4 regions of the Priestia sp. 40 genome follow, and region 2 is predicted to be linked to each of the others. Evidence: riboswitches for the same ligand, from Rfam matches in the RefSeq annotation. Region 2 holds a riboswitch; each other region holds the start of a gene.
What was found. A riboswitch is a leader RNA that binds a small molecule or an ion and turns the genes downstream of it on or off. The one in region 2 is predicted to bind cyclic di-AMP.
Positions count from the first base shown of each region.

Region 1: another riboswitch for cyclic di-AMP. It lies ahead of ACO1DI_RS05105 (APC family permease); the one in region 2 lies ahead of kdpF (K(+)-transporting ATPase subunit F).
Region 3: another riboswitch for cyclic di-AMP. It lies ahead of ACO1DI_RS17460 (cation:dicarboxylate symporter family transporter); the one in region 2 lies ahead of kdpF (K(+)-transporting ATPase subunit F).
Region 4: another riboswitch for cyclic di-AMP. It lies ahead of ACO1DI_RS04125 (potassium channel family protein); the one in region 2 lies ahead of kdpF (K(+)-transporting ATPase subunit F).

Region 1 is NZ_JBMPZA010000005.1:769,830-772,946, reverse strand. Features, by position in the region: gene ACO1DI_RS05110 (N-acetylmuramoyl-L-alanine amidase) at 105-1,145, shown strand; cyclic di-AMP (ydaO/yuaA leader) riboswitch at 1,337-1,479, shown strand; partial or broken gene ACO1DI_RS05105 (APC family permease) at 1,642-3,117, shown strand, end outside.
Region 2 is NZ_JBMPZA010000026.1:252,360-255,476, forward strand. Features, by position in the region: gene kdpB (potassium-transporting ATPase subunit KdpB) at 1-159, opposite strand, end outside; gene kdpA (potassium-transporting ATPase subunit KdpA) at 181-1,842, opposite strand; gene kdpF (K(+)-transporting ATPase subunit F) at 1,867-1,947, opposite strand; cyclic di-AMP (ydaO/yuaA leader) riboswitch at 2,245-2,385, opposite strand; gene ACO1DI_RS27510 (hypothetical protein) at 2,401-2,538, opposite strand; cyclic di-AMP (ydaO/yuaA leader) riboswitch at 2,611-2,753, opposite strand; gene ACO1DI_RS27515 (undecaprenyldiphospho-muramoylpentapeptide beta-N-acetylglucosaminyltransferase) at 2,913-3,117, opposite strand, start outside.
Region 3 is NZ_JBMPZA010000015.1:508,522-511,638, reverse strand. Features, by position in the region: gene ACO1DI_RS17465 (undecaprenyl-diphosphate phosphatase) at 1-817, shown strand, start outside; cyclic di-AMP (ydaO/yuaA leader) riboswitch at 1,091-1,230, shown strand; gene ACO1DI_RS17460 (cation:dicarboxylate symporter family transporter) at 1,337-2,596, shown strand; gene ytvI (sporulation integral membrane protein YtvI) at 2,809-3,117, shown strand, end outside.
Region 4 is NZ_JBMPZA010000005.1:582,666-585,782, forward strand. Features, by position in the region: gene ACO1DI_RS04120 (TrkH family potassium uptake protein) at 1-1,305, opposite strand, end outside; gene ACO1DI_RS04125 (potassium channel family protein) at 1,309-1,968, opposite strand; cyclic di-AMP (ydaO/yuaA leader) riboswitch at 2,093-2,237, opposite strand; gene ACO1DI_RS04130 (hypothetical protein) at 2,353-2,811, opposite strand; gene ACO1DI_RS04135 (Lrp/AsnC family transcriptional regulator) at 2,932-3,117, shown strand, end outside.

The sequences.
Region 1 (3,117 bases), on a different contig from region 2:
TTATGTCGCAATCTCCTTTTTTAGTAATTTCTCACTAAGTAGGCTAGTATACGTAGCACTTTTTTCCCTCATGCATATGTTAACAATAAGGAGGGACAAGTAATATGAAAAAAATCTATCTTGATGCAGGACATGGTGGGGCAGATGCAGGAGCAGTTGGAGCAAACGGACTGTATGAAAAAAACTTAGTTTTGAAAATTCAACAATATTTAATAAGCTATTTAAATAGCACGTACAGTGATTTTACGATTAAAACTACCCGTACCACAGACACTTTTTTATCGTTATCTCAACGCGCTTCTCAAGCTAATTCGTGGGGTGCAGATGCATTTATGTCTATTCACGTAAATGCCGGTGGAGGGACAGGATACGAAGATTATGTTTATAGAAGCGCTAGCAATGCTAGTAAAACGTTTCAATCGATTGTGCACGGCCAAGTACAGGCAACGCTGCTGTCGTATAATCATCCGAATCGCGGACGAAAATCAGCCAATTATGCGGTGCTTCGCTTAACAAATATGCCTGCAGTACTAACTGAAATAGCTTTTATTGATAGGAGCGCCAATGCAGCACTTCTTCAAAATGAAGCTTTTTTAAAAAGCATGGGTGAATCGTATGCAAAAGGAATTGCCGTATATTTAAATTTACCTCGTCGTGCAGTTCCAAATCCATCGCCATCTCCAACACCGACACCAAATCCATCACCTTCTGAACCAGGTGAAAAAACGTATACAATTAAGCAAGGAGATACGCTGTACAGTATTGCACAGAAGTACGGCATAACAGTACAGGAGCTTCAAGAAGCGAATACAGGGCTTTCTGATCCTTTAACACTACAGGTTGGAAAAACAATTGTTATTCCTTCAGGAACTTCACCAACACCTACTCCAACACCACCTTCTGAACAATATCCACTTCCCAATGGAATGTTAAAACAAGGCGATTCTGGAGAAGCTGTGAAACAGCTTCAAAGAGCATTAAACGCGGTTAATTTTAAAGTAGGGTCAGTAGACGGAATATATGGAGTACAAACGAAAGATGCAGTCAGACGTTTTCAGCTTGTGTATCTTCCTTATGATGTAGATGGCATTTATGGTCCTCAAACGAAAAACAAGCTAGCAGCCGTTTTAAAAGCAAAAAGTTAACGTAAGAAGGTCTTCTGTAAGCAGACAGAAGGCCTTTTGTTTTCCCCTTAAAAGCACCTTAAGCACTATTTTATGGTTTACGTAAAATAATGCTTTACAAACCATTTGTACGGGAGTATATTATCTAAGAACAAAGGATAGTTATGAACGAAACTTGTTATCGATCATACTCTTTAACCGAAAATTATATTGACCTGTTATCGCTTAATTCGTCAGAAGTGGGGGACCCAAATTTGTGCATTGTCACTTGGGGTGAATCCTTTTTTTAAAAGGTAGGGCTACTCTCATAGCCCGAATCCGACAGCTAACCCCATAAGCGTTTTAGAGAGGAGGTTTAAGCTGTGTAAAAACGCTGAGAACCCTTAGTGTTTTTTTTGTGCGCTTTTTTAACATAAAAAGGCATTTTTTAGGAATAATATCATTTATTCATGAACTTGTAACGGAGCTTAGCAACGAAAAGTAAATAGTAGCTAAGCAATCATCGGAGGGAAATTACGTGAACTATTCAGTTCTCAAAAGATTATTGATTGGAAAGCCGCTTAAAACAAAAGAGTTAGGTGATCAAAAGCTTAGTAAGCTTAAAGCACTTGCTATTTTATCATCAGATGCCTTATCTTCAGTGGCTTATGGAACAGAACAAATTTTGATTGTACTTGCGACAGTCGGTGTCCTCGCTTATTGGTATTCAATTCCAATTGCGATTGGTGTATTGGTGCTGCTGACGGCTTTAATTCTTTCATACCGTCAAATTATTTATGCGTACCCGCAAGGCGGAGGAGCTTATATTGTTTCCAAAACCAATTTAGGAGAAAATCCCGGGCTTATCGCTGGGGGATCACTGCTGGTAGATTATATTTTAACAGTTGCCGTGAGTGTTTCAGCAGGAACCGATGCTTTAACTTCGGCTTTTCCAACGCTGCATCATTACAATGTAGTAATTGCGTGTTTGCTAGTGATTTTTATTACCGTCTTAAATTTACGTGGTGTAACAGAATCCGCTTCTGTATTAGCTTATCCGGTTTATTTATTTGTTATTGCTCTTATTTTGTTAATAGCGGTAGGCTTGTTTAAAATAGCGACAGGTCAAGTTTCACCTGAGCTTCATCCCTCTCTCGGTACAGTAGTGCCAGGTATTAGTTTGTTTTTATTATTAAAAGCTTTTTCGTCAGGCTGTTCAGCATTGACAGGTGTAGAAGCTATTTCAAATGCAGTGCCTAACTTTAAAGAGCCAGGTGCAAAAAATGCTGTTCATACATTAATGCTGATGGGCGGTATTCTAGCTGTTTTATTTTCTGGGATCACGTTTTTAGCTTATTGGCTTGGCATTTCTCCAAAAGCAGATGAAACGGTTGTATCACAAATTGCATCAAGTGTGTTTGGACGAAATGGATTTTATTATTTTATTCAAGGCACAACAGCTCTAATTCTAGTGCTAGCGGCGAATACGGGCTTTTCAGCTTTCCCTTTGCTTGCTGTCAACTTATCTTCTGATAAATACATGCCAAGAATGTTTCAAATTCGTGGCGATCGATTAGGCTATTCAAATGGAATTGTGACCCTTGGAATTGCTTCTATTGTCTTAATTGTAGCTTTTAAAGGAGCGACTGAACAATTAATTCCTCTTTATGCAGTCGGGGTGTTTATTCCATTTACGCTTTCTCAAACAGGCATGATTGTCAAATGGCTTAGAGAAAAGCCGGCCGGCTGGCAAGGGAAGCTAGCCATCAACTTAATTGGGGCCCTCATTACCTTAACGGTGCTAATTATTTTATTTACAACGAAGTTTTCACAAGTATGGTCCGTGCTCATTTTCTTACCGGTTATTGTCTATATTTTTCATCGCATTCATACGCATTATGAAGCGGTAGGAGAGCAGCTTCGCATTAAGCAAGGAGAAAAGATTGGAAAGCTTGAAGGAAGTGTGGTCATTGTTCCTGTAGCAGGAATGACAAAGGTAGTAGAAAATTCATTA
Region 2 (3,117 bases):
GAACATGATAGGATTTTTTATCATTGTTCTTGGACTTAGCTTGATAAAAGCCTGTTTTAATGATTGAATAAAAATGGATGAAGCTTGTTTATCTACAGAACCTTGAATGGGACTGTTGTGATCCAATTCAAGATCATTTGCAAAATTCCGTTTATTCATTATGATCCTCCGCTTTCTTTATTACAGTGTTAAATACTCAGCAACCGGTCCAAGTACAAGCACTGGGAAAAACGTAAGTGCTCCTACAATAACGGTAGTTCCAATTAAAATGCCGCTAAATAAAGACGTATCCGTTTTAAATGTCCCAGGTGTTTGGGGAACAAGCTGTTTGGATGCTAGTGAGCTCGATACCGCCAGCATTGTAATTAGTCCGAAGTAACGTCCAATATACATAACAATTCCCGTAGAAATGTTCCAAAACGGCGTTGCGTCACCTAATCCTTCAAAACCGGATCCATTGTTTGCTGCTGACGACGTAAATTCATACAGTGCCTGACTTAACCCGTGAAAGCCTGGATTTGATATACCTTCCATTCCTAAATGAGTGGTAAGTGCTACAGCTGTTCCTCCTAAAATTAGCAGCGGCTGCAGAATAAGCGTCACGGCGATTAGCTTCATTTCTTTTCCTTCAATTTTTTTACCTACGTATTCTGGTGTTCTTCCAACCATTAAACCTGATAAAAATACGGCGATGATGACGTACATCATAACATTCATAAATCCTGCTCCGACACCGCCAAATACGGTATTTAACATCATATTTCCAAGCGTTAACAACCCGGTAAGAGGCGTCAGGGTATCGTGCATCGCGTTCACCGCGCCTGTTTCACTTGCTGTCGTCACGATGGCGTACAGCGTTGACATACCGACACCAAACCGGACTTCTTTCCCTTCCATATAACCGCTCGCTTCATTTAAATGAAAAGCATCAAGTCTAGGGTTACCGCCCCACTCTGTTACAAACGCTGTGCTTAAGATAACGATAAACAGCATACTCATCGATACAAACAAGATGCGACCTTGTTTACGCTGTCCGATCATTTTTCCGTATGTGAAAGGAAGTGCGGTTGGTAATAAAAGCATAAGGACAATCTGTAACACATTGCTCCACGCATTGGGATTTTCAAATGGATGGGCTGAGTTGACACCAAAAAATCCCCCTCCGTTGTTGCCTAGCTCTTTGATTGAAAGAAAAGAAGCAACTGGTCCCCTTGCAATTTGCTGTGTTGCCCCTTCTAATGTATGGGCAGTCACCGTTCCGCTTAACGTTTGAGGGACACCTAAAAACGTAAATAAAATACCTGTTATAAAAGCAATAGGAAGTAAAATACGCGTAATTGATTTTACAAAATCAACAAAAAAGTTTCCCATTTCTTTCCCTGCTAGCCCGCGAATAAAAGCGATTGCTACTGCAAGTGCTGTTGCTGGTGCAGCAAACATCATAAATACAATGGCGGCCATCTGTGAGAAATAGGACAAACCTGACTCACCGCTGTAGTGCTGCAAGTTCGTATTTGTCATAAAACTAATGGCTGTGTTAAAAGCAAGGGCCGGATCCATTCCTTTTATGTGGCTTGGGTTTAGCGGCAGTACCCCTTGGAATCGGAAGATAAGGTACACCACAAAAATCATAAACGTATTCGCCAACACGAGAGCCAATGCATATTGCTTCCACGTTTGATTAAGCCCTTTAATTCCTGCTGCTTTAAACATCACTGTTTCTATCTTTCCTATCAAGCTAGTGTTTTTATCGTTTGAAAATACATTCGCTATATAAATACCTACGGGCTTTGCAATAAGCGCTACAAAAATAAGCAGCAGCGCAACTGATAGTAGAAAAATCCCCACGTTTTATTCCTCCGCTTATTAAAATTTTTCTGGATTTAACAGTACATATACTAAATAAATTAAAACGGTAATTGAAATACCTAACAAAATGAACGACATGTTCACTTCTCCTCTCTGTCGTCTACTACATGAGACGACCAGCGAATAATTCCGTACATAGCAGTCGCTAATAAGGCAAGCGTTCCAAGCATCATCATATCCAAGTTGCTTCCTCCTAACTGTTTCCTGACAAAAATGATAGCTTCTAAGTTTAGTGACGGTTTCTTTTCATAAAGCATCAGGTCCAAAAAAGCTAACCGCGAGACGTGATGCTATTTTTTTCCACTAAAAAACCGCAGAAGAGAGTTCTCTTCCGCGGTTTAATGCACGACAAATAAGCCGTGATTGACACGAATTTTTTACTCCCAAAACGCTTACGGAGTTAGCTGTCGGATTCGGGTTATGGAAGTAACCCTACTCAGTTAAGAGATTCACCCCTAGTACATACGTACAAAATATTGGGTCCCCCGCTCATAATTGATTAAGCGTATATTTGTTATTTAATTTTTAGACTTAATGATGACTTTTACTGCTGCGTTTAAAACTTTGATTAGCCAACGTAGACAAATAGCGGTTTGCTAGATCAAAAGATTGCTGGTCGCACATTGCCCGATATTCAATCATTTGAATCATTTGCTTAGATAAATGCATCTGGACGCTCCTTTCACCTATATTTTGAAAGGAGCGTACTATCCGCTGTTATAGAAAACGACCACGATTACACCATCCTCTCTCTTAACGCTTACGAAGTTAGCTGACGGGTTCGGGTCAAGAAAGTAACCCTACTCAGTTAAGAGATTCACCCCTAATAATTGGGTCCTCCGCTCTTTCCCTCTCTTTCAGGAAAGACTCAGCGTTTCACTGTGGAACGTTTCATGAGAGTAATCTTACTCCTGTTAAAATTTACTGTCAACAACATTTTTTGAAATTTTAAAAGCTTTATTTTTCTATATTTATTCATTATTTTAAAATAATAGTTTTGAAAGAAAAAAAGCGTTCTTATCTCCTCGATAAGAACGCTTTTTTTAGCTCATTTTCTCAATTTCATTTACAAGAATTGAAATGGCATCCGTTTTTGTTGCTTCACGCATTGTACGCTTCATTGTACTTGCCTGCTGCTGAAGCTCATTTACTTCACGCAAAAACAGTTCTTTTGTTAACTGTTCTTCTTCTACAACCATACAGTAGCCTTTTTTCTTAAAGGATTGTGCATTTAAAATTTGATCTCCG
Region 3 (3,117 bases), on a different contig from region 2:
AATTATTGTAGCAATCATTTTAGGGATTGTAGAAGGTTTAACAGAGTTTGCTCCTGTTTCGTCAACTGGGCATATGATTATTGTGGATGACCTGTGGTTAAATTCAAAAGAATTATTTTCATCTCCAGTAGCTAATACATTTAAAATTGTTATTCAGCTAGGGTCGATCTTAGCAGTAGTTGTTATTTTTAAAGATCGTTTTATTAATTTATTAGGATTGGGAAAAAAACCAGCTGCTCCAATTGGACCGACAAATCGCTTGAATTTAATGCAGGTAATTGTTGGTCTGTTACCCGCAGGAGTGTTAGGACTTTTGTTTGATGATTACATTGATGAACATTTGTTTTCTTTAAATACGGTGCTAATTGGCTTAGTGGTTGGAGCTGTATTAATGATTCTAGCAGATTTGTTTGGACCTAAACGTCCGCGTGTAGAGACGGTGGACCAAATGTCTTATGGACAAGCACTAGGTATAGGACTGTTTCAATGTATTGCTCTTTGGCCAGGTTTTTCTCGTTCAGGCTCAACGATTTCAGGAGGGGTTCTTCTTGGAATGAGCCATAAGGCAGCCGCAGATTTTACATTTATTATGGCAGTGCCAATCATGGCAGGAGCAAGCGGACTTTCATTGATTAAAAACTGGCAGTACTTCACATCAGATGCACTACCGTTTTTTATTGCCGGTTTTATCAGCGCCTTTATTTTTGCGCTGGTATCCATTCGCTTTTTCCTAAAATTAATTAATCGCATCAAATTAGTGCCATTTGCAATTTATCGAATTGTTTTAGCAGCTATTCTATATTTTGTATTTTTATAAAATAAATACGCGTGTTCTTTAGTCCCTTAAACTTCTAATAGAGACTCAAAGAGCAAGAAAAAGCTATTGCAATGTTGCAATAGCTTTTTTGCATAAATATATATTATCGCCTTTTGAAAGCGTTTTATAAACATAGGTATTGACAAAACGTGTCGAAAAATAGTAAATTAATATTTGTGCAGTATAAAGTTAAGTAAAAGTAAGACTTCTGTTTAGTTTTATTGACTGTAAAAAACGTATGACAACGTATAGATCGTTTTAATTTTATAAAAACTGAATAATAAGCTTAATCGTATAGAGCGGGGGAATCATTATCGGCAGTAAAGCTGCCTTGGGGTGAATCCTTACAAAAGGTAGGAAACTCTCAATTCCGAATCCGACAGTTAACCCCGTTTGCTTTATTGAGAGAAAGAGCCCAAAATAGCGTAAGTAAAAGGCTGTTCTTTCTTAAGAATAGTCTTTTTTTGTTTTTTCAGAAAAGTATATACAAATGTCATACATCTTTGGGGAGGTACATCTATGAAAAAAATTCGTTTTGGTTTGGCTACGCAGATTTTTACCGGATTAATCCTCGGTGTTCTTGTAGGGGTAATTTGGTTTAACGATCCGCGTGTAGTAACATACCTACAGCCGCTAGGAGACTTATTTTTAAGATTAATTAAGATGATTGTTATTCCAATTGTTATCTCAAGCTTAGTCGTTGGGGTTGCAGGAGCAGGTAGCGGTAAACAGGTCGGGAAGCTCGGCGTTAAAACAATTCTCTATTTTGAAATTATTACGACTTTTGCAATTGTAATCGGTGTATTGATTGCTAATATTTTTCATCCTGGGCAAGGTGTAGACATTCAATCAGCACAGAAGAGTGATATTTCACAATACGTTGAAACATCCGAACAGCAAGAAGGAAAGTCAGTGGCTGAAACGTTCTTGCACATTGTTCCGACAAACTTCTTCCAATCAATTGTTGAAGGAGATATGCTAGCAATTATCTTCTTTACAGTGTTGTTTGCACTTGGAGTAGCAGCAATTGGGGAAAGAGGAAAGCCAGTTGTACAATTCTTCGACGGCGTTTCTCACGCAATGTTTCACGTGGTAAACCTTGTAATGAAAGTGGCTCCAATTGGTGTATTTGCTTTAATTGGTGTAACGGTTTCAAAATTTGGCTTAGATTCACTCCTTTCGTTAGGAAAGCTTGTTATCTTAGTTTATTTAGCGTTAATTTTCTTCCTACTTGTTGTATTAGGAGGAATTGCGAAATGGGCAGGAATTAACATCTTCCACTTATTCCGCTATATGAAAGATGAACTGTTGTTAGCATACAGTACATCTAGTTCTGAGACAGTTCTTCCGCGTATCATGGAAAAACTTGAAAAGATGGGCTGTCCAAAAGCTATCGTATCGTTCGTTGTACCAATTGGTTATACATTTAACCTAGATGGTTCCGTTCTTTATCAAGCGATTGCAGCGTTATTCTTAGCGCAGGTGTATGGTATTGATTTAACGATCGTTCAACAGCTGACGCTCATTCTTGTATTGATGGTTACATCGAAAGGAATGGCTGCAGTGCCAGGAACATCATTTGTTGTATTACTGGCTACTCTTGGAACAATCGGTGTTCCCGCAGAAGGATTAGCCTTCATTGCTGGAGTAGACAGAATCATGGATATGGCACGTACGGTTGTTAACTTAGTAGGAAACACACTAGCAGCAATTGTAATGTCTAAATCCGAAGGCAAATTTGATCCTAAAAAAGGTACAGAGGTCATGAGGGCCGGCTAATTTATAAATTAAAAAGCTACTTATTCTATTCAAAAAATTAGAATAAGTAGCTTTTTTCATAATAATTCCTTTATTATTATGGGAATTGACCCTATAATATGTAACATCAGGTATAAAAATATCCAAATTTTATTCTTACATAAAGCAGTCACTGGTTCCTTTCTTTATCAGTAAATATAGAGATAGCTTAGCTAGTAGGGGGATAGTAGAGTATGTGGAAAAAGCGAATATGGGTCATCGCCTCGATAGTAATCGTATGTTTGTTAATCCCTTACAGTTTACCGATTGTGTTTGCTTTATTAACAGCATTAGCACTTGAGGGTATTGTTCAGAAATTGCATCAATCTTTTAAAATGAAGAGAGTCTATGCAGTGCTTACCACCTTCATTTTATATGTTGTTTCGCTGATACTTATTGGATTTTTTATTGTTCGGACAATCGTTACGCAAGTGGTTGCTCTTTCAAAAATAGCGCCTTCATTTGTAAAAGAAATCTATGAAACCGCGATTTACCCAACCATT
Region 4 (3,117 bases), on a different contig from region 2:
ATCTTCGTTTGGATAACGAACGGCTTCACGCTTTTGCTTAGATAATGAAAACGCAAGGGTTAATGGCCCCACTTTTCCTAAAAACATGATAAAGATAATAATCACGCGTCCAAAGTATGAAAGCTCAGGAGTCGCTCCCATGGATAAACCTACTGTCCCAAACGCAGAAACAACTTCAAACATAATTTTTACAAACGGGAGGTTTTCTGAAATATTTAACAGAAAAATAGCCCCAAACACAAACATAATCGAAATCATCGTGATGGCTAGAGCCTTAAACACATGAAGAGGAAGAAGTCGTCTCTTTAGCAGCACAATATCTTCCCTGCTTCGTAAAAATGCCCATACAGAAAAGACAATCACCACAAACGTCGTGAGCTTGATACCGCCTCCTGTTGACGCACTTCCTGCACCAATGAACATTAACAAAACCATTAAAAAGACCGTTGCGTCATGCAGGTGAGCTAAATCAATTGTATTAAATCCAGCGGTTCTTGTTGTTACCGCTTGAAAATAAGAAGCCCATACTTTGTCTCCTAATGATAAATTTCCGAGCGTATGCGAATTGCCGTACTCTAAGAAAAAAATAAAAAGCATGGCAATCACGTTAATGGCGAACGTGCTGATAATCATAATTTTTGAATGCAGCGTTAGTTTTTTATACGATTTTTTCACCCACATATCAGCAAGAACGGTAAATCCTAACCCACCAATAATGAACAAAAAAGAAATCGTTATATTAATAATGGGATCTCCTACATACTGAACTAAGTTATCAGACAGTAGTCCGAACCCAGCGTTATTAAAAGCCGAAATTGAATGAAACAAGCTAAAGAATAGCCCCTTAGACCACCCGAATTCCGGAACCCAGCGTATCGCTAAAAAGATAAGCGCAACAAACTCAATTAAAAATGAAAAGATAAACAGCCTTTTAACTAGCAGGACAACTCCGCCGACGCTCGTCTGATTTAACGCCTGCTGAACGAGCATACGCTCTTTAAATCCAATTTTTTTACCGAGCATCATAAAAATCAGCACGGCAAATGACATAATGCCAAGACCGCCTATTTGAATTAACAGCATAATAATCGTTTGACCGATGACGGTAAAACGTGTACCTGTATCTACGACGGCTAAGCCGGTTACTGTCATAGCGGAAGTTGACGTAAAAAGAGCGTCTACCCACCGGATTGGCTCGGTAGTAGAAAAAGGCATCATCAATAGAAGAGCACCAATAATAATTCCTCCACCAAAAATAGAGAGCAACAGCTGCGGAGGGGTGAGTTTAATATTTTGTTTTTTCATGTGTTAAACTCCTTCTTCTTCAAAACGGTTTAAATCGCGATTATGTCCGATGACAATAAGCATATCTCCTTGTTCAATTGTTTCATGCGCCGTAGGCGAAATCACCATTTCCCCGTCTTTTCGCTGAAAGCCGATAATATTACAGCCGTACTTTGCGCGAATATTTAAATCAAAAAGCGTTTTATTATGAAGCTTCTTAGAAGCGACAATTTCAACAATACTATAGTCTTTAGACAGTTCAATATAGTCAATAATTTTTTCTGACACCACGTGATGAGCAATCCGCTTAGCAATATCGCGCTCCGGATGAATGACTTTATCCGCTCCTATTTTTTCAAGTACTTTTTGATGATACATATTCACCGCTTTTACCCATACTTGCTTAACGCCCATATCTTTTAACAGCATCGTTGCGAGCACGCTTGCTTCGATATCGTCTCCAAACGAAATAAGAGCATGATCAACATTGCGAATACCTAGCCCCTTTAAGCTAGCTTCATCAATCGCGTTTGCTTGCACAACATATGTAGCTAAGTTGCTAAATTTATTTACTACCTCCTGATTGCGGTCAATAGCGAGCACATCCACATCCAGATTAGCAAACTCTTCAACCAAACTGCCTCCAAAACGACCTAATCCTAATACAGCAAACTGTTTTTTCATAATGTATTTATTCCTTCCTTCAACTGCTGTGTGTTCTCTTAGCTTATACTTTTTCTAAAAAATTACATCTTTTTCTTAAAAAAAGCGCAAAAAAACACAGGAAGGCTCCCGTGTTTTTTCAGACTCTTCCCCCTCAAAACGCTTGCGAAGTTAGCTGTCGGGTTCGGGTTTTAAGAGTAACCCTACCTTTTTAAGGATTCACCCCGGAGCACAATATGTGCGTAAATAATGGGTCCTCCGCTCCGTAATGGATTAAGCGATTTTTATTCAAATGTCTATGATCTATTTTTTAGAATAATCGATTCGATTCATGATACGTTTCACTTCACGAAAGCTATCTTACTCCTGTGGATTTTGTCTGTCAAGATATTTTTAGCGAAGACTTCACTTGCCCTGCAAGCTGCAAAAATCATATAAATCTAAACTGACAATCATTTTGTGAAATTGATCAAATAAATTAATAACAGCCAAAAGCTCTAGCAGCTGCGTATCACTGTAAAATTTCTTTAATTGATCCATATCAGCATCGGTCAACTCCCTTGGACGCACTCGGTATACATCAATAAATCGAAACAGCAGCCGGTCTTTTTCTTCCAGCTCTTTTTCTCTTAACACTTTTTGATTAAGCGTCTTATCACCTACATATGACATGCTCATACACGTCTCACAGCCGTTAACACCTGCTAGATAAAGCCTAGTTTTTTCCTTGGTCTCTTTTTCTACTATATCGCTGTTCCAAAGCGTGTCGTAAAGCTCATCATACAACCTTTTTACATGTGGAATTAAATTCAATGCTTTTTCAAAATTTGTTCCCTCTTCGTTTGTTAATAAAACTCTTGCCATTTTTCACTCACTCCTTTTTAATTATTATAGTAAGAAAAATGGAGATTTTAGATTACATATAAAATATCTTATCTACTATTACTAATCAAATGAAACGTTAATAAGAAAGAAGGTTTTCAATTGAAAATTGATGAAATTGATTTATCGATTTTGCAGGCGCTGCAGCAAAACAGCCGCCTTTCCTTACGAGAGCTAGGAAAACAAATTAACCTGTCTGCTCCTTCGGTGGCAGAGCGAGTAAGACAGCTAGAGAGCTTTGGTGTTATAAAAGGATATACAATCGATATTGATTATGAAAAGCTGCAC